DNA from 2 places in the Rahnella sp. RFA10(1/100) genome. Region 2 is predicted to be linked to the other one. Evidence: predicted binding sites of a transcription regulator. Region 2 holds the regulator's gene; the other holds the start of a gene.
What was found. Region 2 encodes PurR, which represses purine synthesis genes. Its sites were predicted from a motif close to CANGCAAACGTTTGCNTG; they were not measured.

Region 1: rbsD (D-ribose pyranase) is a predicted target of PurR. The motif match lies at 3,682-3,699, and genes of this name have one in related genera.

What each region holds. Positions count from the first base shown of each region.
Region 1 covers NZ_SEWR01000005.1:339,442-355,527, reverse strand. The annotation lists gene rbsB (ribose ABC transporter substrate-binding protein RbsB) at 1-735, opposite strand, end outside; gene rbsC (ribose ABC transporter permease) at 759-1,730, opposite strand; gene rbsA (ribose ABC transporter ATP-binding protein RbsA) at 1,737-3,242, opposite strand; gene rbsD (D-ribose pyranase) at 3,250-3,669, opposite strand; gene kup (low affinity potassium transporter Kup) at 3,884-5,752, opposite strand; gene ravA (ATPase RavA) at 6,020-7,528, shown strand; gene viaA (ATPase RavA stimulator ViaA) at 7,531-9,000, shown strand; gene asnC (transcriptional regulator AsnC) at 9,022-9,483, shown strand; gene mioC (FMN-binding protein MioC) at 9,572-10,015, shown strand; gene mnmG (tRNA uridine-5-carboxymethylaminomethyl(34) synthesis enzyme MnmG) at 10,395-12,284, shown strand; gene rsmG (16S rRNA (guanine(527)-N(7))-methyltransferase RsmG) at 12,416-13,036, shown strand; gene atpI (F0F1 ATP synthase subunit I) at 13,686-14,084, shown strand; gene atpB (F0F1 ATP synthase subunit A) at 14,107-14,889, shown strand; gene atpE (F0F1 ATP synthase subunit C) at 14,939-15,178, shown strand; gene atpF (F0F1 ATP synthase subunit B) at 15,244-15,714, shown strand; gene atpH (F0F1 ATP synthase subunit delta) at 15,729-16,086, shown strand, end outside.
Region 2 covers NZ_SEWR01000001.1:966,225-982,310, reverse strand. The annotation lists gene ETV65_RS04325 (MATE family efflux transporter) at 73-1,446, opposite strand; gene ETV65_RS04320 (riboflavin synthase subunit alpha) at 1,701-2,354, shown strand; gene cfa (cyclopropane fatty acyl phospholipid synthase) at 2,446-3,597, opposite strand; gene punC (purine nucleoside transporter PunC) at 3,952-5,169, opposite strand; gene punR (DNA-binding transcriptional activator PunR) at 5,306-6,211, shown strand; gene purR (HTH-type transcriptional repressor PurR) at 6,247-7,272, opposite strand; gene ETV65_RS04290 (C40 family peptidase) at 7,862-8,758, opposite strand; gene ETV65_RS25300 (hypothetical protein) at 9,112-9,240, shown strand; gene ETV65_RS04285 (Grx4 family monothiol glutaredoxin) at 9,221-9,562, shown strand; gene rnt (ribonuclease T) at 9,655-10,368, opposite strand; gene gloA (lactoylglutathione lyase) at 10,461-10,868, opposite strand; gene ETV65_RS04270 (alkene reductase) at 11,032-12,123, opposite strand; gene ETV65_RS04265 (DUF1289 domain-containing protein) at 12,537-12,776, shown strand; gene ETV65_RS04260 (aldo/keto reductase family oxidoreductase) at 12,906-13,802, shown strand; gene ETV65_RS04255 (FUSC family protein) at 13,808-15,850, opposite strand; gene ETV65_RS04250 (HlyD family secretion protein) at 15,860-16,086, opposite strand, start outside.

The DNA.
Region 1 (16,086 bases), on a different contig from region 2:
ACCGTCTTCGGTGCCGTCAAAGCCAACAACCAGCACATCCGTTTTACCGGCAGTTTGCAGGGCGCGCAATGCACCGAGCGCCATTTCATCATTCTGAGCGAACACGGCCTGTACATCCTGATGTGCAGTCAGCAGGTTCTGCATAACGTTCAGGCCCTTGGTGCGGTCGAAGTCAGCAGGCTGGCTGGCGAGGATCTGGAAATGGTGTTTTTCAGCAGCCTGAGCAAAACCTTTACCACGTTCACGGGCAACAGACGTCCCGGCGATCCCTTCGAGTTCAATGACTTTAGCGTTTTCACCCAGTTTCTTGGCAATGTAATCACCGGCCATTTTACCACCGAAGGCGTTATCCGATGCAACGTGGCTGGCCACAACCCCCTTAGTAGCCTGACGGTCAAGGGTGATCACCGGGATTTTCGCCTGGTTTGCCATCGCAACGGCATTGCCTACCGCATCAGAATCAGTCGGGTTGATCAGCATCAGCTTAGTGCCACGAACCGTCAGATCCTGTACGTTTGCCAGTTCTTTCGCCGGGTTATTCTGAGAGTCAAGAACCACCAGGTTATAACCCAGTTTGTCCGCCTCTTTCTGCGCACCGTCTTTCATGGAGACGAAGAACGGGTTGTTCAGCGTGGAAACCACCAGCGCAATAGTATCTTTCGCCAGAACGTTCGCACTGAAAGAAGCGGTGATCGCTGCAGCGGAAACCCAGACAGCCAGTTTTTTCATATTCATGGTCATAAGTCCTGTAGGAGAGGTTATTTGTTGCTTTTGTTATCCACCAGAACCGCCAGCAGGATGACAACTGCTTTTACGATCATCTGGTAGTAGGAAGAAACACCTAATAAGTTCAAACCGTTATTCAGGAAGCCAAGGATCAATGCACCGATCAGCGTTCCAACAATGCGTCCTTTTCCCCCGGACAGGCTGGTTCCCCCTAATACCACAGCGGCAATCGCATCCAGCTCATAACCTGTACCCGCGTTCGGCTGCGCAGAGGATAATCGCGCCACTTCAATGATACTGGCCAGAGCGGCTAACAACCCACACAGGGAATAGACGATAATTTTAACTTTATCGACGCTGATACCTGACAGACGCGTAGCGGATTCGTTACCGCCCAGCGCGTAGATATAACGCCCTAGCCGGGTGTGATGCAGCATGTACCACGCCGCAATAAACACCACAGCCATCAGCCAGACGGGCGTCGGGATACCCAGCGGGCGACCGATACCAAACCAGCCAAATACATCAGCGACATCATTAAAACCGGTACTGATCGGGCTGCCGTTGGTATACACCATTGTGATACCGCGCAGCAGCAACATCATGACCAGCGTGGCGATAAACGCCTGAACCTTACCTTTGGCCACAATCATACCGGTGACGCCACCCACAGCGGCACCCAGCACCAGCGCAGCCCCCACAGCAACCAGCGCATTCACTTCCAGTCCGACAATCGAGGCGGCAACAGCACCGGTAAGCGCCAGCAAAGAGCCGACGGATAAATCGATACCGGACGTCAGGATCACCAGCGTCATACCCACCGCCATAATGGCGTTGACGGACGTCTGCTGAAGGATGTTAAACAGGTTGTTAACCGTAAAGAAATTCGGGCTCATGGAAGAAACCACGGCAATCAACACCAGCAGTGCAATCAGAGACTTTTGCTCCAGCAACCACTCTTTACTGATCCAGCGCTTTTTAGCTGGCAATGTCTGAGAACTCATATCTGATTACTCCTGCGTCACGCCGTATTGCTTGCCGACAGCAGCTGCCATCAACACTTCTTGCGTAGCCTGTTCTATCGGGAATTCACCGCTTAAATGACCTTCATGCATCACCAAAACCCGGTCACTCATGCCAATCACTTCCGGCATTTCTGAGGAAACCAAAATGATGCTCAGCCCTTCGCGCTTGAACTGGTTTATAAGCTGGTAAATTTCTTTTTTAGCACCAACGTCAACGCCGCGCGTCGGTTCGTCGAGGATCAAAACTTTCGGCCGCGTCATTAATCCACGGGCAATCGCCACTTTTTGTTGATTACCACCGGACAGCAGGCCGATGGTCTGCATCATTGACGGTGTTTTGATATTGAAAAGGCGGATGAAATCGCCGACAGCCTGCTGTTCGTCGGCATGCTTAAGGCGCCCGCCGGTGTGACTGAAATAGCGCAACGCGGTCAGTGACATGTTTTCTTTCACAGACATACCGAGCACCAAACCATCGCGCTTACGGTCTTCAGAAATGTAAACAATACCGTTTGCCAACCCGTCTTGCGGAGAGTGAGTCACCACTTCGCGGCCATCTAGCGCCACATAACCACTTTTACGCGGTAGCGCGCCGTAGAGAATTTTCATCAGTTCGGTACGGCCGGCACCCATCAAACCGGAAATCCCCAGGATTTCGCCGCTGTACAGATCAAAGCTGATGTTGTTCACTCCCGGTCCGCTGATATCACGCACCTGCAGGCGCAGCGCACCGCGTTCATGATTAATACGCGGGTATTGTTCCTCCAGACGGCGGCCCACCATCATTTCAATCAACGTGTCTTCTTCCAGTTCGCTGACCGGACGCTCTGCAATGAACTGCCCGTCACGAAATACCGTCACGTCGTCGCAGATTTCGAAGATTTCTTTCATGCGGTGTGAGATATACACCACGCCACAGCCGGCAGCTTTCAGTTCGCGTATAACGCTAAATAAAGAAGCGGTTTCAGTATCGGTCAGGGCATCGGTCGGCTCATCCATAATGATGACTTTGGATTCAAAGCTAAGCACTTTAGCTATTTCGACCATTTGCTGGTCGCCGATGGATAAATCCCCCACCAGCCGGTCACTTTTGTAACGCAGATTCAGGCGCGCCAGCAGTTTATCGGCTTCGGCATACATCTTCTTCCAGTTGATACGGCCAAAACCGTTTACAAACTCACGGCCAAGGAAGATGTTTTCAGCAATAGTCAGTTGAGGGATCAGATTTAATTCCTGATGGATAATCCCGATCCCGGCTTCCTGCGATGCTTTCGGACCGTTGAACGTCGCTTCCTTACCCAGAAAACGTACTGAGCCGGCATCTTTTTGATAGATGCCGGTCAGCACTTTCATCATGGTGGACTTGCCCGCGCCGTTTTCCCCCACCAACGCCATCACTCGTCCCGGATAGACGCTGAGCGCCGCGCCGGAAAGGGCTTTCACGCCGGGAAAGGCTTTATCAATGCCTGTCAGTTGCAGCAAAGGTTGCATAAAAGCCTCAGAAGGTTACGCCGGCACACAGAATAATGTTCGCATAAGGCGAACATTCCCCGCTGCGGATCACAGCCCGACTTTTTTCGCTTTGCGCTTTGAATGCCTCATGGCTGACGTAATCCAAAGCAATGGTGTTTCCCTGGTGTTGTTCGAGTTGTGTCAATTGGGCGAGCAACGCTTCATGGAGTTGAGGATTTTTAGTCTGGATTTCCTCGGCGAGGATAGCCCGCTCAACCTGCATCTCGTGTGTCACTACCTCTAAGACTTGTAAAAAGGTGGGGACTCCCTGGGTTAATGCCAGATCGATGCGTTGGCAAGCTGCTGGCACCGGAAGACCGGCATCGCCAATAACCAGCTGATCGGTGTGGCCTAACCGGGCAATAACATGTGAGATTTCGGCATTTAACAGCGGTGACTTCTTCATTGTGAACTCCTACAGCGAAACGTTTCGCTCATTGAAGAGTTTATAAAGATTAGCGGACATGGCAACGAGCTAGTGATGGAATTGTGATCAGCGTCGAAACGTTTCGCTGACTGATTCGGAAACAACGTGGAAATTTGAGTTATCGTTTAAGAAAGGCAGGAGCAGAAATAAAACAGGGTACCCGAAGGTACCCTTTGAGCGGCAGAAATGGGGATCAGATTTCCACCTGCGTGCCGAGTTCGATCACCCGGTTAGGCGGAATTTCAAACTGATCGGGCGCACGCAGGGCATTGCGGCTGAGCGCCATAAAGAGTTTCCCACGGAAGTACAGATACCACGGGCGCTTGGTCAGGATCAGCGATTCATGCGACATGAAGAATGACGTTTCCATCATCCGGCACGGTAATCCTTCCAGACCACAGCGATGGAATACTTCTTCCACGTTCGGCGTTTCTTTAAACCCGTAACTGGCTACTACACGCCAGAACGTCGGTGACAGCTGCTCGATGGTGACACGCCGGACATTATGCACATAAGGCGCATCTTCCGTGCGCAGCGTCAGCAGAACCACGCGCTCATGCAATACTTTGTTGTGTTTGAGGTTGTGCAGCAATGCAAACGGAATGACGTTGATGGCGCGAGACATATACACAGCCGTTCCCGGAACACGCACCGGCGGAGATTTTTCCAGAGAGGCGATCATCGCCTCCAGGGAATTCCCATGCTCGTTCATACGGCGCATAAGGCGGAAGCGTTCGCTCTTCCAGGTGGTCATCACGATGAACATGCACAAACCCAGCGTCAGTGGCAACCAGCCACCGGAGAACAGTTTGGTGGCATTCGCCGCGAACAGCGGGATATCCATAAACAGCAGACCGATCAGTAAAAGTCCGACCAGGAAGGGTTTCCAGTGCCAGTTTTTAAGCGCAACCGTACAGGAAAGTATGCTGGTCAGCACCATCGTACCGGTCACGGCAATACCATAAGCCGCCGCCAGATTGCTCGAATGCTCGAAGCTGGCGATAACAATAACCACCGCAAAATAAAGCAGCCAGTTGATAGCCGGAATGTAAATCTGGCCTGCTTCCATTTCTGACGTATGGATAATGCGCATTGGCGGTAAATAGCCCAAACGTACAGCCTGGCGGGTCAGGGAAAACACGCCCGAAATAACTGCCTGGGAGGCGATAATGGTCGCGAGTGTTGCCAGAATCAGTAACGGGATTAATGCCCAGTCAGGCGCCAGCAGGAAGAACGGGTTCTTAATCGATTCCGGGTTTTTCAGCAATAATGCGCCCTGACCGAAATAGTTCAGCACCAGAGAAGGCAGTACCACGGTGAACCAGGCCAGACGGATAGGGAATTTCCCGAAGTGGCCCATATCGGCATATAACGCTTCAACACCGGTAATCGACAGAACCACTGCACCGAGCGCCAGGAAGGAGAACGACTTATGCTCGATAAAGAAGTTAACTGCCCACATAGGGTTCATGGCGCGCAGCACTTCAGGATTCTGCATAATACTGTTGACGCCAAGCACCGCCAGCGTCAGGAACCACAGCAACATTACCGGTGCAAACAGTTTGCCCACGATGCCGGTACCATGCTTCTGAATAATGAAAAGCAGCGTCAGAACAGTAATAGAAAGAGGAACGATATAAGGATCGAGCGAAGGGGCTGCGATTTCCAGACCTTCCATTGCGGAAAGTACTGAAATAGCCGGAGTGATCACCACTTCACCATAGAAGAAGCTTCCCCCGATCAGGCCGAGAATGACCAGAACGGCAGTGGTTCGCGCCGACGTGTTTCTGCCTGCCAGAGACATCAGCGTCAGAATACCCCCTTCGCCTGCGTTGTCCGCCCGCATCACATAAGTGAGGTACTTGAGCGAAACAATGAGGATTAACATCCAAAAAATCAGAGAAAGAAAGCCAAAAACGACGCTGGGTTCAACGTTAAAACCATAATGACCAGAAAAACACTCTCTTAAGGTATAGAGAGGACTGGTACCAATGTCGCCATAGACCACACCAATGGCGGCCAGGGTTACTGCTGGGAGTGACCGTTTATGTTCAGTGCTCATATTTCGTTTCTTTTTTGCTCGAACATCCGTAAGCGATGTGTGCGCTCAGACTTATGATGCCCACTAAAAGGCGCACAGTATGCACGAATAAATCAGATTGCCTACCCTTAAATGCGCAGTGAAACCGGCGTTCTTATGAACGAGGTCGCATTTTTGATAATAGAAAATTTTTAGTAATCAACAAGCTATAACGATAAAAATAAACGTGGAATATCGTCACCAGCCAGTACACTATTCAATAACTTAATGGATACCGAAAGAGACAGTATGGCGCAATCTCCCCTTTTGGCAGAACGGATAGCCCGTCTTGCCAACGCATTAGAACATGGCCTGTACGAACGGCAGGATGCCATACGACTTTGCCTTTTGGCCGCCCTGTGCGGCGAAAGCGTTTTCCTGCTGGGGCCGCCGGGCATTGCAAAAAGTCTGATCGCCCGTCGCCTGAAATTCGCGTTCCGCCATGCCCGCGCTTTTGAATATCTTATGACACGCTTTTCCACGCCGGAAGAAGTCTTTGGTCCGCTATCAATTCAGGCCCTGAAAGATGAGGGCCGCTATCTGCGTCTGACCGAAGGTTATTTGCCGGAAGCTGAAATTGTCTTCCTTGATGAAATCTGGAAAGCCGGTCCCGCCATTCTCAACACGCTTCTGACCGCCATCAACGAGCGCCGGTTCCGTAATGGCGAGCGTGAAGAAGCAATACCTTTACGTCTGCTGGTCAGCGCTTCCAACGAATTACCCGAAGCTGATGGTGGTCTTGAGGCACTGTATGACCGCATGCTGATCCGTCTGTGGCTGGATAAAGTGCAGGATAAGCAAAATTTTCGCTCACTGCTGACCAGCCGTAACAATGAAAGCACTAATCCGGTAGCAGAGTCTCTGAGTATCAGTGATGAAGAATACCAACAATGGCAGCCGGAGATCGACAAAGTCAATCTTTCAGACAGTTGCTTTGAGCTGATCTTCCAGCTGCGCCAGCGCCTTGATGCCCTGGATACTGCCCCTTATGTTTCTGACCGTCGCTGGAAAAAAGCCCTGCGCCTGTTGCAGGCCTGTGCATTTTTCAGTGGCAGAAAAGCGATTACCCCGGTGGATCTGATCCTGCTGAAAGATTGTTTATGGCATGATCTCAATACGTATAACCTCCTGCACAATCAGATTGAGCAACTCATCACTGAGCAGGCTTATCAGCAGCAGGCATTGCTGATGAAAATCCAGCAGCTTAATCAGCAGTGGATGCAACATCAGCAACAACAGAGCACGCGTCAGTCAATCAAACTGAGTAAGAAAGCCGGGATTTTCAGCCGTAAGCCACAATACAGCCTGCCAGAATCACTCAATACCCCCAATCTGACCTTGTTATTGCAAACGCCTTTGCACCTGCATGAAATAAAAGTCACACACTTATTATTCGAACGCAGCATCCTGGAAGAATGGCTCAATAAAGGGGGCGTAATGAAAGCCAAACTCAACGGGATTGGTTTTGTACAAACCGTGGATTTGGAAATCGATGACAAACAGCAAATTCTGGTGCTGGATGTGAGCCGTCAGAGCACACCACTGACACTGCCCGGCCATGCGCATATTGCTGTTCCCGACGAAATGAAAAATATGCTCAATGACCTGACCGCAAAACTGGCGCAGCAGAGGCATGAATTCAGCCAGCAGCAAAACTGCCTGTTTGTTCCGGCTGAATGGATGGCAAAAATTGAAGCCAGCCTGCTGCAGGTGGCTGAACAGTTGCGTCATCAGCAACAGACATTCAGCGGTCACTGATCATGTTCAGTCTCGAGTCACTGGATCTGCTGCTGGCGATCAGCGAAGCCGAACTGATTGAAGAACTGATTGTCGGCTTGCTGGCGGCGCCTGCACTGGTCGTTTTCTTCGAGAAATTTCCCCGTCTGAAGCGTGCATTAACCCGGGATCTTCCGGAATGGAAATTGCGCCTGCGCCAGAGGATCCACGAAACGCCGGTTCCTCATGAGCTGGCCAAAGAATTCTACCTTTACCAGCACTGTCAGCAGCTTGATGCCACGTCTTTTCAGTCCGGTCTCGCTTCCCTCATCGATGAACTGGTGCAACTCAGTTCTCCATTTGCTACAGAAGCCCGTACCTTACAGGAAAATAATGAAGCTTCGCGTACGTCAAAAACCGGCAATAGCTTTCATACTTTATTCCTTCAGCGCTGGCGCCTGAACCTGACCTTCCAGACGGTGAACGTTCATCATCAGTTGCTCGAACAGGAACAGGAGCAATTGCAGGAAGAATTGCTGCAACGTCTGCAGCTCAGCAGCGAGTTATCCCCTTTATTAGCCGAGAACGATACTGCCGCCGGACGTTTGTGGGACATGAGTAAAGGGAAGCGGCTGCGGGGTGATATTCAGTCACTGGCACGGTTTGGCGCTTTCCTTCAGCAGCAGCCTGAACTGATGCATCTGGCCGAACAACTGGGCCGCAGCCAGACGGCCAAAACCAGTCCACATGAAGATGCAAAAATGGAAACGCACCGGCTGATGGTGCGCGAACCCGCGATAGTGCCGGAAGAAGTGAACGGCATTCATCAGAGCGATGATATTTTGCGCCTCATGCCGACGGAGCTGGTGACGCTGGGGCTGCCTGAGATGGAATATGAATTCTATCGTCGCTTGCTGGAAAAGCGTTTGATGACATATCGCCTGCAAGGGGATGTCTGGCGTGAGAAAGTGGTCAAACGGCCGGTGGTCTATCAGCAGCAGGAACCGCAACCGCGCGGGCCTTTTGTGGTCTGCGTCGATACGTCCGGTTCCATGGGCGGCTTTAACGAACAGTGCGCCAAAGCATTCTGTCTGGCATTACTGAAGATCGCTCTGGCGGATAACCGCCGATGTTACATCATGTTATTTGCCAGTGAAGTGATCCATTATGAACTGACATCTAACGGTGGCCTGGATCAGGCGCTGCGCTTTCTGGGACAACATTTTCGCGGCGGTACCGATCTGGCAGCCTGCCTGAATGCCACACTGGATAAACTTGCTTCTCCGCAGTGGGAAGATGCGGATGCCGTGGTGATCTCGGACTTTATCGCCCAGCGGTTGCCAGATGAAGTACAAATGAAGGTCAGATCACTGCAGCGCGAAAAACATCACCGCTTTCATGCCCTGGCAATGTCACACTATGGTAAGCCCGGCATCCTGCGAATTTTCGATCATATCTGGCGCTTTGATACCGGGGTTAAAAGCCGCGTACAGCGACGCTGGCAGAGAAATTAAGCCCACAAGAGAAAGATGACCATGACTGAAATTTACCAGCTCGATGAGCTTGATCGCGGGATCCTCAACGCCCTGATGGACAATGCCCGTACGCCTTATGCCGAACTGGCAAAATTGTTTACTGTCAGTCCGGGGACGATCCACGTACGCGTAGAGAAAATGAAGCAGGCAGGCATCATTACCGGTGCGCATATTACCGTCAATCCCAAACAGCTGGGTTACGACGTATGCTGTTTTATTGGCATCATTTTAAAAAGTGCCAAGGATTACCCCTCTGCCCTGAAAAAGCTTGAGAATATAGAAGAAGTGGTTGAAGCCTATTACACCACCGGGCATTACAGTATTTTCATCAAGATCATGTGTCGTTCGATTGATTCCCTTCAGCATGTACTTATCAACAAGATCCAAACAATTGATGAGATCCAGTCAACCGAGACCCTGATCTCTCTGCAGAACCCCATCACACGCACCATCCAGCCCTGACATCTGATTTCTATACCCCTATTATCCACAGGTAGATCCCAGCTCATTCACAGCGTACAATAGTCTCCTTTTCCCGGGTGAGAGCATTATGTCTGACATTACCCTGATCAGTGGCAGTACGCTTGGCAGCGCCGAATATGTTGCAGAACACGTGGCAGAGAAACTGGAAGAAGCCGGTTTTTCCACCCAATTATTTCATGGCCCGGAGCTGTATGAAGTCCCGCAGGAAGGGATCTGGCTGGTTGTGTGTTCAACTCACGGCGCAGGTGAACTGCCCGACAACTTGCAACCGTTTATGGAGCAGTTGGAAGATCAGCAACCGGATCTGTCTAAAGTTCGCTTTGGTGCCTTAGGATTGGGCAGCAGTGAATATGACACTTTCTGTGGCGCGATCAATTCCCTGGATAACAAACTGACGTCATTAGGGGCAAAAAGGATCGGTGATCGCCTTGAGATCGACGTGACGCAATACGAAATTCCTGAAGATCCCGCTGAGGTTTGGGTGATCAACTGGATTAATTTGATCAAATAAGTGTAAATTTCAGGCGATCAGATGTGGATAACTAGGCTTAAAAGCAGGGTAAAACCCGTAGTTATCCCTCTAACAACCCCTGTACGCTTTTCATGCTGTGTATAACTCTCACTTCTGATCCCAGCTTATACTGTCCAGGATCACCGATCATTCACAGCATTCGATCCTTCTTAGCATGCTGATCTTAATAAACAAAAAAGACTTATGCACAGAGGATCGCGATCCTAATAGAAGTATTAATAAGAGATCTTTAAATAAAAAAGATCTTCTTTTAATTAGTGAAGATCCCCGGGGGCTTGTGGAAGCTCAAAACTTGAGTAGAATCCCTCCTCCCAACGCCATACAAAGAAAGTTCGCTTGAACGCCGAGGTGCAGTCGCATGTTTTATCCGGATCAATTTGACGTCATCATCATAGGTGGTGGCCATGCAGGTACTGAAGCTGCAATGGCTTCTGCACGCATGGGACGTCAGACCTTATTACTCACCCACAATATCGACACGCTGGGACAAATGTCGTGTAACCCTGCTATTGGCGGGATCGGGAAAGGACATCTGGTTAAAGAAGTCGACGCACTGGGTGGTCTGATGGCCACGGCCATCGATCATGCCGGCATTCAGTTTAGGATACTAAACGCGAGCAAAGGCCCTGCTGTCAGAGCGACCCGTGCTCAGGCTGACCGTGTTCTGTACCGCCAGGCTGTCCGTACCGCTTTGGAAAACCAGCCAAACCTGATGATCTTCCAGCAACCTGTTGAAGACCTGATCGTTGAAAACGATCGTGTCGTTGGTGCTGTGACCAAAATGGGGCTGAAATTCCGCGCTAAATCGGTTGTACTGACTGTCGGCACTTTCCTGGATGGAAAGATCCACATCGGTCTGGAAAACTACAGCGGAGGCCGTGCAGGGGATCCTCCTGCAATTTCTTTGTCTCAGAGACTGCGAGAGCTACCTCTGCGCGTTAACCGTCTCAAAACCGGTACACCACCGCGTATCGATGCCCGTACCATTGATTTCAGCGTACTGGCACAACAACACGGTGATAATCCGGCGCCGGTCTTCTCGTTCATGGGTAATGTGTCGCAGCATCCGCGCCAGATCCCGTGTTACATGACGTATACCAACGAAAAAACCCATGATGTGATCCGCAACAACCTGGATCGCAGCCCGATGTATGCCGGGATCATCGAAGGGATCGGCCCGCGTTACTGCCCGTCGATCGAAGATAAAGTCATGCGTTTTGCCGATCGCAATTCGCATCAGATCTTCCTGGAACCGGAAGGACTGACCAGCAACGAAGTGTATCCGAACGGGATTTCAACCAGCCTGCCATTTGATGTACAGATGCAGATCGTCCGCTCAATGCAGGGGATGGAAAATGCGGTGATCGTTCGTCCCGGCTATGCCATTGAATACGATTTCTTCGATCCGCGTGATTTGAAACCAACGCTGGAAAGCAAATTTATCGCGGGTCTGTTCTTTGCCGGACAAATCAACGGTACGACGGGTTACGAAGAAGCCGCTGCGCAGGGCTTACTCGCCGGTATGAATGCCGCCCGTTGCGCCAGTGAAGAAGACGGCTGGGCACCACGTCGTGATCAGGCTTACCTCGGTGTGCTGGTTGACGATCTGTGTACGCTTGGCACTAAAGAACCGTACCGTATGTTTACGTCACGTGCTGAATATCGACTGATGCTGCGCGAAGACAATGCTGATTTACGTTTGACAGAAAAGGGCCGTGAGTTAGGCCTGGTTGACGATGCCCGCTGGGCACGCTTCAACGAAAAGTTGGAAATGATCGAGCAGGAGCGTCAGCGTTTGCGTGGTATCTGGGTGAACCCTCATCATGCCCAGGTTGATGAAATCAACGCGCATCTTTCTGCCCCGCTTTCTAAAGAAGCCAGTGCGGAAGAGCTGCTGCGTCGTCCTGAAATGACCTATGAATTAATCACCCGACTTTCCCCGTTCGCTCCTTCTGTTCCGGATGCGCAGGCGGCAGAACAAGTGGAAATTCAGATAAAATATGAAGGTTATATTGCCCGTCAGCAGGAAGAGATCGAAAAACAGCAGCGTAACGAAAATACGGTGCTGCCTGTCGATCTTGATTACCGGCAGGTGAATGGCCTTTCAAATGAAGTGATCGCCAAACTTAACGATCACAAGCCAACCTCCATTGGTCAGGCCTCACGGATCTCCGGTATTACGCCGGCTGCAATCTCAATTTTGCTGATCTGGCTTAAAAAACAAGGTTTGCTGCGCCGCAGCGCATAAACGACTGCTCTAATGACCGCCCTTGGTATCCCGAAGCGGCGGTCGATTCTTACTTTTCCCATCATTCTGTATGTTTTATCATTTTTAAACCGGGTTGTTCCCGGCATATCGATTCTGTCTGAGGATTCACCGTGCATAATAAACTCGACTCGCTGCTTGCTGCGGCAGGAATAGCGTTACCCGATCAGCAAAAACAACAACTGATTGGCTATGTTGAACTGCTGCATAAGTGGAACAAAGCCTACAACCTGACATCTGTCCGTGACCCGATGCAGATGCTGGTACGTCATATTATGGACAGCATTGTGGTGAACGAGCATTTGCAAGGTAGCCGTTTCATTGACGTTGGAACCGGCCCGGGTTTACCGGGGATCCCTCTGGCCATTGTTCGCCCTGATTCACACTTTACGTTGCTGGACAGCCTGGGTAAGCGCGTGCGTTTTTTGCGTCAGGTTCAGCATGAGCTGGGGCTGAAAAATATCGAGCCTATACAAAGTCGTGTGGAAGAATTTGTGCCGAATCCACCTTTTGATGGGGTGATAAGCCGTGCTTTCGCATCAATGCAGGATATGCTTTCCTGGTGTCACCATCTGCCCGTGAAAGGTGAGGGGCATTTTTATGCCTTAAAGGGTGTACGTCCTGATGATGAACTTGCTGCGCTGCCGGCAGGGATTACTCTGAAGTCAGTCATTAAGCTGCAGGTACCCGAACTTGACGGCGAACGTCATCTGATAATTCTTAGCGCAAACTAAAGTTGCGATTTATCAAAAAAGATTTAAAAAAAACATGTGTTAACTTAGTTAAAATGAGCAGGCTAATTATATAGCAGGGAAGAACACCCAAACACCGCTTTTTTACACCCTGATAGCATTTCTGAGATGTTTTTATTTTAATCCGGAGCGTAATAGTCACTTTTGAAATTGAACGGGCATCAAGCTGCTGATATTCAATTTGTAATGAAAATGTTGTTATTTGTTGGGTTGTTGTGTAAATAAATCGAGCCTATTTTTAAATAAGTTTGATATTCGAGCAGTATTTCATTAACAATTTGATTTATATGGCTTTTAAAAAGCCTGTTTAGCTAAAGACATTGAAAGCATGCTGGGTATATAAAGGGATTAGCGTTAATTATGTGATCCAGTGCACGCTTCTTTGTCGGGTGATGAAATAACCGAACCAAAGTAAAAAGGGCAAATTCAGCTATAGTTTGGTTGGCAAAATAGTGATGAAGAGGAAAATTTAAATAATTGTTCACCTTTTCGCTACTTATCCATTGAATTCGTTCCTGTGCCCCGTATAATTTGCTCGGTTTTTGCTGCTTGACTCAAAACAGTAAAGGCAGTGATATACGGCATTCAGTATACCTCCAGCTAGGTACTCGATACGGAGAGAACAAACGTCATGTCTGTATCCGGTATTTTACACAGTACACAGAGTGTGAAGGTTGCCAGAAAGCTATTGATACTGCAGTTATTGACCTTTGTTCTGCTCAGTGCAGTATTTGGTTTAAAAAGCCTGGAATGGACCCTATCGGCTCTTATGGGTGGGTTGGCCGCTTGGTTACCAAATATACTGTTCATGCTGTTTGCATGGCGTCATCAGGCGCAAACAACGGTCTCTGGACGGGTTGCCTGGTCCTTTGCAATTGGAGAAGCGCTGAAGGTGCTGGCTACGGTGATCTTAATGATTATCGCACTTGGCCTGTTTAAAGCGGCTTTTGCTCCGTTGGGGTTGGCCTATTTATCGGTGTTGATGACTCAGATTTTGGCACCGGCCGTCATTAACAGTTACCGTACTTAACTACTAAAGGGTAAGAGGCATCATGTCTGCATCAGGAGAAATCTCTACTCCACAAGAGTATATCAGTCACCATCTGACTCAGCTTCAGATCGGGACGGGATTCTGGTCGATTAACATCGATTCGATGTTTTTCTCCGTGTTCCTCGGAGTACTCTTTCTGGTTATTTTCCATCGCGTAGCCAAAAACGCCACCAGCGGTGTCCCGGGGAAGCTGCAAACCGCAGTTGAACTGGTCGTTGGTTTCGTCGACAGCAGCGTGCGTGACATGTATCACGGCAAGAGCAAAGTGATTGCACCTCTCGCGCTGACCGTCTTCGTCTGGGTGTTTATGATGAACCTGATGGATTTGCTGCCAATTGATTTGCTGCCGACTATCGGTGAAAAATTGCTTGGTCTGCCTGCGTTGCGTGTGGTTCCAACGGCTGACGTGAACATCACGTTGTCCATGGCGCTTGGCGTATTCATTCTGATTCTTTTCTATAGCATTAAGATGAAAGGCTTTGGCGGTTTCATCAAAGAACTGACAATGCAGCCATTCAATCATCCGGTTTTCATTCCGATTAACCTGATTCTTGAAGGTGTCAGCCTGCTGTCTAAACCAGTTTCACTGGGTCTGCGACTGTTTGGCAATATGTATGCGGGTGAGTTGATCTTCATCCTTATTGCTGGCCTGTTGCCGTGGTGGTCACAGTGGATCCTGAATGTGCCTTGGGCCATTTTCCACATCCTGATCATTACGCTGCAAGCCTTTATTTTCATGGTTCTGACGATCGTCTATCTCTCGATGGCATCTGAAAAACACTGATTTTCTTTCAACACTACTGCGTTTTAACTGAAACAAACTGGAGACTGTCATGGAAAACCTGAGTATGGATCTGCTGTACATGGCTGCCGCTGTGATGATGGGCCTGGCGGCAATCGGTGCTGCAATCGGTATCGGCATCTTGGGTGGTAAATTCTTGGAAGGTGCTGCACGTCAGCCTGACCTGATCCCTCTGTTGCGTACACAGTTCTTTATCGTTATGGGTCTGGTCGATGCAATCCCAATGATTGCGGTTGGTCTGGGTCTGTACGTGATGTTTGCTGTCGCCTAACATTGAGCTTGCTCACTGTTAATCGAACTACATCAAATAATTCACTTTGAAAGAGGCATTGTGCTGTGAATCTTAACGCAACAATCCTCGGCCAGGCTATCGCGTTCGTCCTGTTTGTCGTGTTCTGCATGAAGTACGTATGGCCGCCAATTATGGCTGCCATCGAAAAACGTCAGAAAGAAATTTCTGAAGGTTTATCTTCCGCAGAACGCGCAAAAAAAGAGCTGGACTTAGCGCAAGCCGATGCGACCGACCAACTGAAGAAAGCCAAAGCTGAAGCTCAGGTAATCATCGATCAGGCGAACAAGCGTAAAGCCCAAATCGTCGACGAAGCAAAAGCTGAAGCCGAGCAGGAACGTAACAAGATCGTGACGCAAGCCAAGGCAGAGATTGACGCCGAACGCCAACGCGCCCGTGAAGAGTTGCGTAAGCAAGTCGGGATTTTGGCCATTGCTGGCGCCGAGAAGATCATCGAACGTTCCGTGGATGAAGCTGCTAACAGCGACATCGTTGATAAACTGGTCGCTGAACTGTAAGGAGGGAGGGGCTGATGTCTGAATTTGTAACTGTAGCTCGCCCCTACGCCAAAGCAGCTTTTGACTTTGCCGTTGAGCACCAAAGCTTAGACCGCTGGCAGTCCATGTTAGCGTTCACGGCTGAAGTCACGCGCAATGAACAAATCGAAGAACTGCTTTCCGGTGCTAGCGCGCCTGAAACTTTGTCTAAAACGTTTATTGCCGTATGTGGTGACGAACTCGACGACGCAGGCCAAAACCTGATTAAGGTGATGGCTGAAAATGGACGTTTACGCGTTCTACCGCAAGTACTGGAGCAGTTTATTGAACTGCGCGCCTCTCTTGAGGCTGTTGCTGAAGTTGAAGTAACTTCAGCAAATCCGCTTACGGAAG
Region 2 (16,086 bases):
AACAGCCTGCACAAAGGCTGAAAAATCCGTACGCCGGTACACCTATGCACAGCGCACGGAAAAGCCGCGGGATTAACGGCCCGCTTTTTGCAAAATAGTATAAGAGGGTTGTTTTTGTAACCAGCGCATCCGCAATGTCATCATCAGCGCGGCAAAAGTCAGCCCCAAAATAAACCCGCACCAGAAACCGCTTGGCCCCATTCGTGGAACCAGAATATCCGTCAGTCCGAGAGTGTACCCTACCGGCAGACCCAGCACCCAGTAAGCGACGAACGTAATGTAGAAGATCGAACGTGTATCTTTATAGCCCCGCAAAATGCCACTGCCGATAACCTGAATCGCATCTGAAATCTGAAACAACGCAGCAAAGATCAGCAGATGGGAAGCCAGCGTGACGACTTCCGGGCTGTCATTATAAAGTGAGGCGATATGCTCGCGAAAAATGATGGCCGTCACGCTTGTGCAGCAGGCCATCATTATCCCCGTTCCGATACTGGTATAGGCTGCAACCTTTGCGCCTTCAACCGAAGATTCACCTAAACGGGACCCTACGCGAATAGTGGCTGCAACACCTAAAGACAGCGGTATAACGAACATAAGCGAACCGACGTTCAGCGCAATCTGGTGACTGGCCACGGCAACAATCCCCAACGGGGAGACCAGCAGGGCAACGATCGCAAACAGTGTCACTTCGAAAAATAATGCCAGTGCGATAGGCATACCCAGCTGGATAAGGCGACGTAGTGTCGGCCAGTCGGGTTTCGCAAACCGTGAATGTGGCTGAGTGTCACGCAGTGCACGATTGCGGCGGACATAAATCCGCATCATGAAGAACATGACCCAATACACTGTGCCCGTCGCGACACCACAACCGACACCCCCGAGTGCGGGGGCGCCGAACTTCCCGTATATAAAAATGTAATTAACGGGAATATTGACCAGCAGGCCGATAAAGCCGAATACCATGCCTGGTTTGGTTTTTGACAAACCTTCACACTGGTCACGCAGCACCTGGAAAAATAAATAGCCCGGCGCGCCCCACATAATGGCATGCAGGTAGCCGACGGCTTTTGCTTTCAGCTCAGGATCAATGTTATGCATCAGGCTAAGAATATGGTCGCACTGATACAGCACCGCGATGATCAGCACCGAAACACCCGAAGCCAGCCAGAACCCTTGCTGAACCTGATGACCAATTTTATCGCGACGCCCGGCACCATTTAAATGCGCGACAGTGGGGGTCAGTGACAACAGTAAACCGTGTCCGAATAAAATCGCCGGCAACCAGATTGAGGTGCCGACAGCCACGGCAGCCATGTCCGTGGCACTGACCGAACCCGCCATTATTGTGTCCACTACGCCCATGGATGTCTGCGCAATTTGCGCAAGGATGACCGGGATGGCAAGCGCTAACAGAACCCGCGCTTCTGCAAGGTACTTCTGCACAGATACACCTTTTTATTTGATTATATTGAATAAAAAATGCCATGACAGATGGCATGGAACAGAGGGAAATAGTCCGAAGATTGTACATTGTCGGTATTTTTAAGCAAACAAAGCTGTTAATGGTCAGTTAAATAATGAAATTGAAGCAGACGGTGCTATTTCTTATCGCAGAGAATTGGCTTTCAATTAATTCTGCGGCAAACTGACCGGAGTGACGTTTTAATACAGCAGTTTTAAACATTGAGGAAAAGGCTATGTTTACCGGAATTGTACAGGGAACCGGCACGGTCGTATCGATCGACGAGAAACCTAACTTCCGTACCCATGTGGTTCGTTTACCTGAAAATATGCTGGATAACCTGCAGCTTGGCGCATCGGTGGCACACAATGGTTGCTGCCTGACCGTCACTGAGGTTAACGGTGATCTGGTCAGTTTTGATCTGATGAAAGAAACCTTGCGTCTGACGAATCTCGGTGAACTGAAAGAGGGTGATCCGGTTAATCTGGAACGTGCAGCGCGATTTAATGATGAAATTGGCGGGCATTTAATGTCTGGTCATATTATTTGCACGGCAGAAGTGGCAAAAATCCTGACCTCAGAAAATAACCGTCAGATCTGGTTTCGCATGCCGCATGAAGATTTGATGAAATATGTATTACATAAAGGTTATATCGGTATTGACGGTATTAGTCTCACTATCGGTGAAGTGACCCGCACCCGTTTTTGTGTGCATTTAATTCCGGAAACATTGCAACGCACGACGTTGGGCACAAAACGTCTGGGTGACAAAATTAATATCGAAATCGACCCGCAAACCCAGGCGATTGTCGATACGGTAGAACGTGTATTAGCCAGCCGTGAAGCGGCTATCGCCACGGCGCAGGCGATGATCGATAAAGCGCAATAGCATCTCAGGCTTTTTATTCGAATAAAAAATGGCGTGCATAAAAAACCGGACGATAAATGTCCGGTTTTTTTTATTGGCAAACCGAAGATCATCAGCGTGGTACGCGGATACCTCCATCAACGCCTTCCGGGCTGAAGACAACCTGCCACAACTGAATATCCCGGGCGCGGAAAGCCCCGGCGCAGGCATTCAGGTAGTAGGTAAACATACGGTGGAAACGTTCACCGTATTTTTCCGCCAGTTCCGGCCAGTGTTTCTGAAAGCGTTCATTCCATGCCATCAGTGTGCGATCATAATCAGCGCCAATATTGTGCCAGTCTTCCATCACAAACAGTGACTCGCTGTTATGTGCAATTTGCTGAACAGAGGGCAGACAGCCGTTGGGAAAGATGTATTTATCAATCCACGGGTCGACATTAAGGTCTGTTTTGTTAGAACCAATGGTGTGCAGCAGGAAAATACCGTCAGGTTTAATATTGCGTTTGGCGACATTAAAATAGGTCTGATAATTTTTCGGACCCACATGTTCAAACATCCCGACAGAAACAATACGGTCAAACTGATCATTCAGGTCACGGTAATCCTGCAGCAGGATAGTGACATCCAGCCCTTCACAGCGTTTTTGAGCCAGTTTTTGTTGTTCAGCAGAAATCGTGACACCTACAACGCTTACGCCATAATTTTTGGCGGCGTACTCAGATAACCCACCCCAACCGCAACCGATATCCAGCAGGCGCTGTCCCGGTTTTAATTGCAGCTTGTCGCAGATCATTTTGAGTTTTGCTTCCTGCGCTTCTTCAAGCGTAGTGGCTTCTTTCCAGTAGCCGCAGGAATATTGCATGTAGGGGTCGAGCATCAGCGTAAATAAATCGTTGCCCAGATCATAATGCTCTTTGCCGACAATCCACGCCCGTTTGCGCGATTGCAAATTAGTCAGGCGTGCTGCGGCGACACGTAAAGTATCTTTGAAATGGTGGGGCAGTTTATTTTCCAAACCGGCACGGATAACACGCTGGAAAAAGATATCCAGACGGTCGCATTCCCACCAACCGTCCATGTAACTTTCACCGAGGCCCAGAGAACCTTCCTGTAAAACACGCTTAAAGAAGTCAGTGTTTTTTACTTTAAGGTCGAAAGGACGATTACCGTTTACCTGAATATCTGCCATCGCCAGCATCTCACTGGCGATCCGATACCATTGATTGTCCTGAATGCTTTGGTCTTCTATACACGATGAACTCATAGCTTCTCCATCACTTTCTCTTCTGACTTATTAACCTGCCGGGAAAAGCAAAGGCTATTTTTGCAGGTCTTTATGAGAACAGACGACTAGCGTCTCGCCCGATATTCGACACCAACAGAGGAAATTAAGAAGAACGCCTGCGCGCTGGAAGACGGGCAGGAAAATCATCCGTGAAAAGTATTCAAAAAATAAGTGTGACACCGTCCGCGCGTCTGGCTTAAGTATGTAATAAAAGTTTTGTAAAAATGCTATTTTATTTGGTTTTGTTGAGTATAGGCTCGCTGGCAGGCATTCTCAATAGTAAATCGTAATCAATGAAAATGCCCGCTAAGTGACTGTTACATTAGGGTATTATCACTGTTGATTTGCGTGCAGAGTCTGAGTTTCCTGCTCCGGTGGCTGCTCATCGTCTCGTACATTTTTATGCTGTAAAGAGAGCCAGCGGCCCAAAACTACCAACAATAGTGTAGACAGCATGATCGTGACTGTCGCCATGAGCGGGTGCACAATAAATGCGGAAACCAGCATGCTGGCAAGGAAGCAAAGCCCAAGCTGCAAGGTATTCTGCAACGCTGCCGCCTTACCTGTATTAGCAGGAAATGGCATTAATGCATTTGCGACAACAATTGGATAGGTTGCACCATTCACCAAAGCCATCAGACAGAAAGGGATCAGCAAACTTGTCAGCCCGGCATCTGTGAACATAGCCACACAGAACAAGGCCACCATACTGATGCCGTAACCAGTCAGTAACCATGGCAGAATTTTATTGCCGTCCAGCCTGTTGATCAGAACACGGCAACCAAAACCACCGAGCAGGAAAGCGATAGTCTGTGGAACATAGCTCAGCCCGATGGCACCGGGTGAATAGCCCATATCGCTCAGGATAAACGGTGAGCCCGTCAGCCACGCAAAGAAACCCGCTGAACAGGCGGCATAAATCATGACATTCCCGCTGTAAACAGGCGATTTCAATAAAGTCGTAAAGCCGGTTTTATCTGCCTTTGCGTCTTTTGCCGGTTTGTTTTCATGCAGAGTCAGCGTCGTCAGCACTAAAGCGATGGCAACGACGGTCAGCAGGGCAAAAATAGCTTCCCAGTCAAAATGATTGAGCACCCAGGCACCCAGCAACGGTGCAAGAGCCGGAGAAAGCGCCACTAACGGCATAATGCTGGCAAAAGTTTTTTTTGCCACATCGGCAGAAAAACGGTCAACAACGATAGCCTGCCAGGTGACTGCGGCAGCACACACGCCTATGGCCTGTAAGAAACGCAGAGCCAGAAGAGCGCGTACATTCTCAACCCAGATAACACCCAGACAGCCGAACGCAAAAAGTATCAGACCAAGAAGCAATACCGGTTTACGGGCGATTCTGTCCGACAGTGGCCCCCACAGCAACTGACCAACAGCAAATCCACCGAGAAAAATGCTCAGACTTGCGCTGATCATCCCGGGGCTGGTCATCAGACTGGTTTGCATGGCACTGAACGCAGGCAGATACATATCGGTGGCTAAAAAGCCCAGCATGCTCAGACCCGCAAGATAGAGCATAAATCCAAAGGAGGGTTTCATTATTGTCTCGTTAATTTATTTATTGCAGATGATGTGACGCAGATTTCATACCGGGGGCGGAGTTTAACGCTTTGATAACAGGCTTGTGAAACGTTAATATTTGCACTCTGCTATCAAAAAAATTGAAGGCTGGATTATGTGGTCAGAATACGCTCTCGAAGTGGTTGATGCTGTCGCAAGAACCGGCAGTTTTAGTGCAGCTGCGCAGGACTTACACCGTGTGCCTTCTGCCATCAGTTACACCGTCCGCCAGCTTGAACAATGGCTGGCCGTGCCGTTGTTTGAACGTCGACATCGTGATGTAGTGCTGACGCCAGCGGGAAAGGTTTTTGTCGATGAAGCACGGGTTATGACAAAAAAAATGATAGCCACCCGCCGGCAGTGTCAGCAGGTGGCGAACGGCTGGCGCGGCGAATTACGTGTGGCGGTCGACCGGATTGTCAAACCCGCACGGACACGGCGTCTGGTGCTCGATTTTTATCGCCATTTTGCAGATACCGAACTCATTATTCACTCGGAAGTGTTTAACGGTGTCTGGGATGCGTTGGTCGACGGGCGTGCAGACGTGGCGATCGGCGCTACGCGCGCGATACCGGTTGGCGGGCGCTTCAGTTTTCGTGATATGGGATTTATGGACTGGCATTGTGTCGTCAGCCCGCAACATCCGCTGGCGCAGCTATCCGGTGCGCTGAACGATGATCAACTGCGACCTTATCCGGCATTGTGCCTGGAAGATACTTCCCGGACATTGCCGAAGCGTGATACCTGGACGCTCGATAACCAGCGGCGTCTGGTCGTGCCGGACTGGACCTGTGCGCTGGAATGCCTGACTGAAGGATTGTGCGTGGGTATGATGCCGGTTCACCGGGTCATGCCGTGGATTGAACAGGGAAAATTACAGGTGCTGGCACTGGAGAATATATTCCCTGACAGCCCGTGCTGCCTGACGTGGGATCAAAGCAATCCTTCACCTTCACTGAGCTGGCTGTTGGAATACATGGGCGATACAGACACCATGAATCAGGAATGGCTGCGCGATTAGAAAAAACGCCTGCACAGGCAGGCGTTTGTGATTTGTTAACGACGGTAATCACGGTACGGGCCGTCGGCGACTGAACGGCGCTCGACCAGTTTCGGATGCACTTCGATGGTCTGGGACTCTTCACGCTTACTGACAATTCTGTCCAGTAACATCGTAAAGGCCATTTCACCCAGACGTTCTTTCGGCTGATGCACGGTTGTCAGCGCCGGGGAGAAGTAACGGGCGTTACGCACATTGTCGTACCCGATCACGGAAATATCCTGAGGAACGCGAAGGCCGAGTTCGTCTGCGGCACAAATTGCACCCATTGCCATCACATCGCCGCCGCAAAACACGGCAGTCGGACGATGCTTCTGCATCAGAATCTTATGCATTGCCTGGTAGCCAGACTCTGGTTCGAAATCACCCTGAACTACCCATTCGTCACGAAGAGGAATATTGGCTTCAGTCAGTGCTTTCACAAAACCCTGGAAGCGGCCGCCGCCGGTATTACGCGCCAGTTGCCCGGGGATCACGCCAATATCACGATGACCGCGTTCAATCAGATAACGACCGGCCATGTAACCACCTTCGAAAGCGTTATCGATAATGCTGTCGGTAAAGTTCTTGCGTGCTTCACCCCAGTCCATGACCACCATGGGAATCGAGCGGTACTCTTCGAGCATATTGAGCAATTCATCAGGGTATTCCGCGCACATCACCAGCAAGCCGTCGACGCGTTTTTGCGCCAGCATTTGCAGGTAGGCCTGTTGTTTCTCCAGGTTATTATGCGAGTTACACAAAATCAGCGTATAGCCTTTGGAGAAGCAGCTGTTTTCCACGGCTTCAATCACTTCGGCAAAATAGGGCGCTTCGCTTGAGGTGGCCAGCAGGCCGATGGTTTTAGTGTTATTGACCTTCAGACTGCGGGCTACAGCACTCGGAGAGTAATGTAACTCTTTGATTGCAAGGAGAACCGCTTCTTTGGTTTCTTCGGCGACGAAACGTGTTTTATTGATGACGTGCGACACGGTTGTAGTGGAAACGCCAGCGCGCTTTGCGACATCTTTAATCGTTGCCATGTAAACAATGACTCCTGAACTCACGTGCTTCAGCACGTTAGCATTATGTTAATCGTTTGCCTGCGAGGATTTAACTGCTGGCTTCTCAAAGGGCAGTGAAATCATTGGGTGGATTCTTCAGAATGAGGCGCGAAATGCTCTCGGGTGAAATCGACCGGCACACAGACGTGTTAACCGACAATTTTCTCTTATAATGCAGGAAAGTGGAAGCAAAATTCTCAGGAACGCATTGTCATTCAACACAAGATTTTAAAGGTTAATTATGAGAAAATGCGTTGGCACACAATGAGTGTGGTATTAAGAAATGCCACAATTTGATCCGAAAGGGGGTTTGATGGACAGCAACCTGAAATTATCGTTGATCACCACGGTATGCGCTTTGCTTATGATTATCGCTTTCAGCTTCACTGCAATAATGAACTGATTCAATAAGTGATCCGCCATAAAAAAGGGCGACGCCTGTCACAGGCGTCGCCCTTTTCAATGTTACGCAGTGACCGTTACCGCCGATGTTCTTCCCTGCAGAAACGCTTCGTTAAATGCTATTCAATGGCTGATTAGCGAACCTTCAGACTTAACGAATTGTTTATTATCGGATCGTTTTAGGGGTCATTACCCGACGTGCGCCTACATAGTGGTCTTGCCAGTAATCATCGCCAAGAGAAGTAATCTTAATGTCTTCGCCCGTTCTTGGAGACTGAATAAACTTGCCGTTGCCAACGTAAACCCCAACATGGTCTGCCGCGCCGCGGTTATTGATTCTGAAGAACACCAGATCACCGCTTTCAAGTTCGCCGCGTTTGACCGGAGCGGCATCGCGCAGGTGATACATTTCATTCGCTGTACGTGGCATTTTTATACGGATCAAATCTTTGTAAGCATAATAAACTAAGCCGCTGCAATCAAAACCGGTATTCGGCGAGGTTCCGCCCCAGCGATACGGTTTTCCTACCTGGTGCATCAGTTTGGTCATGGCCGTTTGCTGAGCATGCTGATAGCGTTTTTTATGTGTTGCACTTAGCGTAATCGGTTTGCTGTCTTCTTCGAATTTCTTACCTTTACGGTGCCGGCCATAGGCTTCTTTTTTACCGGCCTTTTCCGTGCTGTTTTTCGCGAGGGTACGGGTTTTGCTATGTCTCTCTGTTTTGCTCTCGGCCCGCGTGGTCTTGAGTGTCTTTTCTTTTTTACTTTCGGCCCGCGTTTTGGCGCTTCTCTCCGTCGTGGTCTTTCGTTTAACCAGTTCGGTGCTTTTCACTTTCTTCTTCGAATTATTATCCTGAGTTTTTTGTTCTGTGACGGGCGCGGTTTTCGTTTTTTTACTGTTTTTCGCAGCAACCGTTTTTCGCTTTCGTCGTTCTTCCGGCGCAGCCTGATTAACATGACTTTTACGCTGATCGGCAGAGACACGAGTCTGTGGCGACGCATGTGCCATATTTAAAAACAGCTGGGTAAAGAGCAGCACAAAAAGCGTGAACAGTAAGCGCATAGCTTCGTTACCATGAGTGGTAGGTTAAACATCAGGGATGTCAGAGTATTGCCTAAAAGAACCCGACAAAAAAGCACGAATTGCCTCGATTCTAGATCATATTGTGAGAAAAAGTTAATAGCTTTTTTTATGTCGAAATAACCGCCATTTTTAGTCAAAAAAATGACCGTTTTTCATGATGTTAATATTTGAGTTAATCAGTGGAATTCTGCAAATTTGATCGGATTGATGAACGCCGGAAATGTTATTCCCGATGAATGTTTAAATATGTGAGCCTGAGCGCACCCGCTAAAAATGGTTAAATAAATTGTCAGCACTGAGGAAGACCCCACAAAAAATGGCGTTTTTATCTGATGGCTGCCGTCGTTACAATAGAAGGTATTGTGATTGTACACCGTCTCTTTGTGCTGCGCGTGAAGAGCAATGATCGTGACAGCCTGTACCGGCTTGAGGAAGCAAGAAATGACTACTCCAACTATTGAAAAGATTCAGAAGCAAGTTTCTGAAAACCCGATTCTGCTGTACATGAAAGGTTCGCCAAAACTGCCAAGCTGCGGTTTCTCTGCTCAGGCTGTTCAGGCGCTTTCTGCCTGTGGCGAACGTTTTGCTTACGTGGATATCCTGCAGAACCCGGACATCCGTGCTGAGATGCCAAAGTTTGCTAACTGGCCAACGTTCCCGCAATTGTGGGTGGACGGCGAACTGGTTGGCGGCTGCGACATCGTGGTTGAGATGTTCCAGCGCGGCGAGTTGCAGCAGTTGATCAAAGAAACTGCTGAGAAATACAAATCTTCTGAAGAGTAATACTACGGAAGATCACCGGCTTTTCGACCAGAAAATATGAAGAGCGACATGATGTCGCTCTTTTTTGTTTTCAGTCCGCCGGAAAGTCGTCATTACTGATTTTCTTCAGACGCCGTTTCGTCTTCGGCTTGTTCGTCTGAAAGCACCAGAGGCCAGCCGCCAAGGCGTTTCCATCGGTTTACCAGTTCGCAGAACAACTCGGCCGTGCGCTCGGTATCATACAACGCAGAATGTGCCTGGCTGCTGTCAAAATCGATACCCGCACTGATACAGGCTTTTGCCAGCACCGTTTGCCCGAGTACCAGCCCGCTTAGCGCGGCAGTATCAAACGTAGCAAAAGGGTGGAACGGATTACGTTTCAGCCCGGCACGTTCGGCCGCTGCCATGAGGAAACTGTGATCAAAATTCGCGTTGTGCGCCACAATGATCGCACGGTTACAGTTCTGCTCTTTCATTCCTTTGCGGATGACTTTGAAAATCTCATGCAGAGCTTCATATTCACTGACTGCGCCGCGTAACGGATTGGTCGGATCGATACCGTTAAATGCCAGCGCTTCCGGCACCAGTATCGCACCTTCAAAAGGCTCGACGTGGAAATGCACGGTCTCATCGCTTTGCAGCCAGCCGTCCTGATCCATCTTCAGCGTGATCGCTGCAATTTCCAGCAGCGCATCGGTTCTGGCATTAAATCCGGCGGTTTCTACATCGATAACCACGGGATAAAAACCACGAAAACGGCCTCTCAGGGCGTTAATGTCACTATTCTCGGCCATTAGTTTCTTATCTTCATCGAATTCAGCGCGCATTATGACAAATTTTGCCGCCGCTTGCAGGGTTGTGGCAAAAATCAGGCAATAAAAAAGGGCGCGATTGCGCCCCAGTCGGTGGTCGGGGAAATTTAATTACCCAGCCCCTGTCCTGCGTGTCTGGATTCGATCAGTTCGATTTTGTAACCGTCCGGATCTTCAACAAACGCGATAATAGTGGAGCCGCCTTTGACCGGGCCCGCTTCACGGGTCACTTTCCCACCCGCATTACGGATGTCATCACATGTTTGCGCAACGTTATCAACGCCCAATGCGATATGACCGTAAGCGGTGCCGATGTCGTAGCTGTCGACGCCCCAGTTATAGGTCAGTTCGATCACTGCACCTTCACTTTCTTCGGTGTAACCGACGAAAGCCAGAGAATATTTATATTCAGTGTTTTCGCTGGTACGCAGCAAACGCATACCTAAAACATCGGTATAGAAGCTGATAGCACGTTGCAGATCGCCAACGCGAAGCATGGTGTGGAGTAAACGCATAGGTTCCTCTTTATTTGCAGGATGAGAATTAACGGGTCAAGACTAACTGATAGCAGCCACTTTGTCTGTAAAAGGGCAACCGATTGTTGAATGACTGACCCAAAAAAAACAGCAGAAGGAGGGCCACTTCTGCTGCAAGGAGTCAATGACTCTTTTTTAATTATTACAGTGTCGGATAATCGGTGTAACCCTGAGCACCGCCGCCATAAAAGGTTTCCGGTTTGGGTTCGTTAAGCGGCGCGTGAGATTTCAGTCGCTCAACCAGGTCAGGGTTTGCAATATAGCTGCGGCCAAATGCCACGGCATCGATATAACCTTTTTCGATCAGCTCTTCGCCTTTCTCTGCGGTGTAAGCACCAGCACCGACAATCACGCCCTGATAGTGCGCACGGATCACTGCACGGAATTCTGTGCTGTAAGGTTTGCCGCCCGCCCAGTCCGGTTCGGAAATATGCAGGTACGCCAGTTTGCGTTTGTTCAGTTCATCGAGCAGATAAATCGCAGCCTGTTCCTGGTCTTCACCATTATCCAGCCCGTTGAAGGGTCCCATAGGTGAAATACGTATGCCCACACGATCAGCGCCGATAGTGTCAATGGCGGCATCCACGACTTCCAGCGTCAGACGGGTACGGTTTTCAATGCTGCCGCCGTATTCATCTTCACGCAGGTTTGATGCCGGAGACATGAACTGGTGCAGCAGATAGCCGTGCGCGGCATGCAGTTCAATGTAATCGAAACCGGCTTCAGCGGAGCAGGCGGCGGCATGACGAAAATCGTTCACGATCCCCGGAATTTCGCTGAGCGCTAAGGCACGCGGTGTCGGACAATCGACACGGATGGCGTGCCCCTGTTCATCACGCAAGCTGGTGCGGGTGTTCGGATTGACGGCGGAAGGCGCAACGGGTGTCTGGTTGTCGGGCTGAACGCTGTTATGTGAAATGCGTCCGGTATGCCACAGCTGAACCGCAATGCGTCCGTCTTTATGATGAACGCCGTCCACGATTTTTTTCCATGCAGCAACTTGTTCCGGCGTGTGCAGGCCCGGTGCACCGGCATACCCTTTCGCCTGGAATGAAACCTGAGTGGCTTCAGTAATGATCAGGCCAGAACTGTGGCGCTGTGCATAATATTCGCCCATGAGCGGTGTCGGGATGTCACCGGGTTCGATGCTGCGCAGACGGGTAAGCGGAGCCATAAAAACACGGTTAGGTAGCGTGTTTTTACCGACAACAATAGGGGTGAAAAGCTTGGTCATTTCAGTAACTCCGAAGTTAATGGGCTGATCGGTAAGACGTTCAGGGATTATATTCACGTCAGACGACCTTTTCTTAATGCCACCTTTCTATCGCATCTGACCTGCCTGTGACTACGCGCACGGTGCTTTTTCGCGAAACACAGTCTGATTTCAGCTTTGCATCCATACTTAACGGACAGAAAAAAATGAAAAAGAGCCGGCGGGTGCCGGCTGAGGTGAGGGCAAACATCTGTTTTCTTGGTGAAGGCTTGCGAAACAGTAGGGCCATTTTCCGACAGGTGAAAATGGCGAAAGGAAGGGTAACAGGTCTGTGTTGCAGATATTTGAAGGATGAAACATTGAGGCGCAAATCAACTTGCGGGATAGCAGGAAAGCGTCTTGAATAAATATTCACCGTTATTTGCGGAGGGCATGTGGCTCAGCAACTCGAATTTTTTGACATCCCCAGTCCATGCCGTGGCATTTGTCAGGCGGATGAACGCGGATATTGCCGCGGCTGTCTGCGCAGCCGCGAGGAGCGTTTCGGCTGGATGAAAATGACTGACGCAGAAAAACGCCATGTGCTGCGGTTATGTCAGCAACGCCTGCTGCGCCAGCAACGCACAGGAAAACAACCGGACGAATCCTCACCGGAGCAACCAGAGTTGTTCTGATTTCACCTGTCTTTTACCGTTGTCGTGACGGCGGTTCGCTTCTTTACTATTCTTGCGCATCGCATCAATACAGCGCCACAGGCGTTGTGTATTCTGTGGGTCGAAAATCAAAAACATAAGGGATTTATAATGCAAGCACGTACCCCGATTTCTCCGCAAGGGCCGGTATTCTCCACGCTGATTTGTGGTTACTGGCGACTGATGGAATGGAACATGACGCCGCAGCAGGTTCTGGCGTTCATGGAACAGCACATTGAGATGGGCATTACAACGGCCGATCATGCAGACATTTATGGCGGCTATCAGTGCGAAGCGGCATTCGGTGAGGCATTGCGCCTTAAACCCTCTTTGCGGGAACAAATGCAACTGGTCAGTAAATGCGGTATCGCCACCACGGCAGACCCCGACAACAAAATTGGCCATTACATTACGGATACGCAGTACATCGTGGGGCAGGCGGAGAAATCATTGCGCAATCTGCGTACCGATTATCTGGATTTATTACTGATCCACCGTCCGGATCCGCTGATGGATGCGGATGAAGTCGCCGGAGCGTTTACGCAGTTGCACAAAAGCGGCAAAGTAAAACATTTCGGTGTGTCTAACTTCACCCCGGCGCAGTTCAGCCTGTTGCAGTCGCGTCTGCCCTTTTCGCTGGTGACTAATCAGATAGAAATTTCCCCGATCCATCAGCCGGCCATCCTTGACGGCACGTTGGATCTTTGCCAGCAGCTGCGTATCAGACCGATGGCCTGGTCCTGTCTGGGGGGCGGGCGTTTGTTTAGCGAGACGCAATTCCAGCCGCTGCGTGAGGAACTTCAGGCTGTTGCGAATGAAATGGGTGCAGACACCATTGAACAGGTGGTTTACGCCTGGGTCATGCGCCTGCCGTCTCAGCCGCTGCCGATCATCGGCTCGGGTAAAATTGAGCGTGTTCGGTCAGCGCTGAAATCATTGTCTCTGGAAATGACCCGTCAGCAATGGTTCCGCATTCGTAAAGCAGCATTAGGATTTGATGTTCCTTAACGCCTTTACGCGGGTTTTGTGGTACTGACCGCCGGGCCGTCTTCTGTTGAGATGGCCTGTTGTAATTGTGAAAGCGAGCAGTATAAACGCCAGATCACGCCCGCCAGTTCACGCGCCGCAGGTTCCGGATGGTGCGCCAGTGAATTGCTCATCCGCATGAGTTCAGCCAGTGTGGCGTCAAGATTTTCATGGCTGACGCCGCGCTCCGTCATCACCCCTTTCAGACAATGAATACACACGTCCCGTACCGCAGACAGGGGATCTGAACGGGTTTCCCATTCGCGCAACTGCCAGACAATGTGGCTGCAATTGAGCAGCACCACACCCCAGCGTAATAACCAGGTTCGCGAGATGTGATCTTTACTTTGATTGAGCTGGTTCATCCGGTGATAAATCAGGGATTCGAACTGAAAATGGCTCAGCGAGGGTCTGCGGCTAAGCTGATCCATAAAATCACGACGCAGGGCGCGAATAATGCGGCGGCTTTTACGCTTATCAGAGCTTGGCCTTAACACCTGGAAGGCAATCCCTGCCAGCATGACACCGGCAATTTTTGCCACGCCGTCATTCATAAAGGACTGATAGTCATACTCCGGCGGGTTCGTAACCGCTAAAAATGATCCCATAAATACAATCATCTGCCCCCATAAACCTGCATATTGTTTGTATTGAAGTTTCATCATCTGCATCGTCACCAACATCGGCAGGAAGAAGGCGCAGAACACCCAAAAATTGTCGATTTGTACCATCAGCCCGAACTTCAGCAGGAAACAGCCAGCAAATAATAATCCCAGTGATTTTATTAACAGCGTGACGCTGCTGATCGGTGAGGCCGTAGAGGAATAAAGTACGCAGCTGACGGCAGTCAGCGCCACCGCACCGGCACCGGCATCCCATTGTGTCGTCATCCAGAATGCGCAACCGGTCACAATACACAAAAACGTCCGCAGCCCGTTATACGCAGCCTCGAGGGTATCGGTGTGTTGGGCAAGGCGGCTGATTTTCGGTGTCTGTAGTGTTTCGGCTTCTGCCACGTTGGCATGTTCTACCCGCTGTAACCAACGTTCGCTGCGAAGATACAACCAGCAAAAATCGCGTAAACGTAGCCAGAAAGCCTGATGGCGGAAGTCAGCAGTATCATGCGGCTGAATATGCAGCAAAATTCTGGACAGCTGGTACTTATCCGTATCCGGTTTACGCAGTTCATTAAGCAAAACGGCCAGTACCTCCTGTAAGTTTTCAGGAGGATGGGGCCAGTTCAGCAGCATCCGGCGCAGGCTGGAAATGTAGCTGGTCATGCGTAATTGCTGATGCAGCAGATAATTGAGCACATTATTTTGGCGGCGCAGGCGGTAATGGCTCCAGAATGCCTGAATACGTAAAAGATTCATGGTCAGGATTTGTCCGATCACCCCTTCATGGGATGTTCTGATCTGATCAGAAATTTCTGTCCGCCACAGCAATTGCGCATGCTCAAGCAACTGAGTATGCATTTTGCGCAGCGAGGTGAGCAGGGCGTCGCCGTCGGAGGTGCTGGGCAGCACCATCATCATAAAACCACCGCACAAAATACCGGTGATAACTTCACCGACACGCGCCTGCGCGATATCAAAAATTTGTGTCGTATCGGTGACGTCTACGGTGGAGAACGCGATGATGGCTGCCGTGTAACCCGCCAGCGCAAAAGCATATGAGACATTGTTCTGATAATGATTGGAGACATACGTACAAATCCCCAGCCATGCGGCAATGGAAAACGTGAAGAGCCAGGGTTCATTCAGACAATGTCCGGCAATAAACACCGCGCCCGCCGCGCCCAGCAGGCTGCCAATGATCCGCCCGATACTTTTACTGATAACGCCACCCACGGTTGGGAAACTCACCACCGCCGCCGAGGTCAGGGCCCAGTAAGGCTCGTCCATCTGAAATTCAAAAGCGATATAAAGCGCAAGTATCATTGCGATGGAGTTACGCAGGGCGTAGCGCCATTGTCCCCATGTGGCTTTTCCCCACGGGGTATTTTTCCATTCCAGCCAGGAAAGATTCACTGCGCAGCCTTAATTGCGAATCGAAATGGTACAGGTCGTACCGGCAACCAGCACTTCATGTTCCGGCACATTTTCAAGTTTAATCCGAACGGGCACACGCTGTGCCAGACGTACCCATGGCACGTTCGGTTTCACATTCATCAGCAAATCTTCAGGGGTATCGAGACTCTGGTCATAAATAGCCCGCCCAATACTTTCGACCCGCCCCTGCAAAGGAATATTACCGTTAAATAACG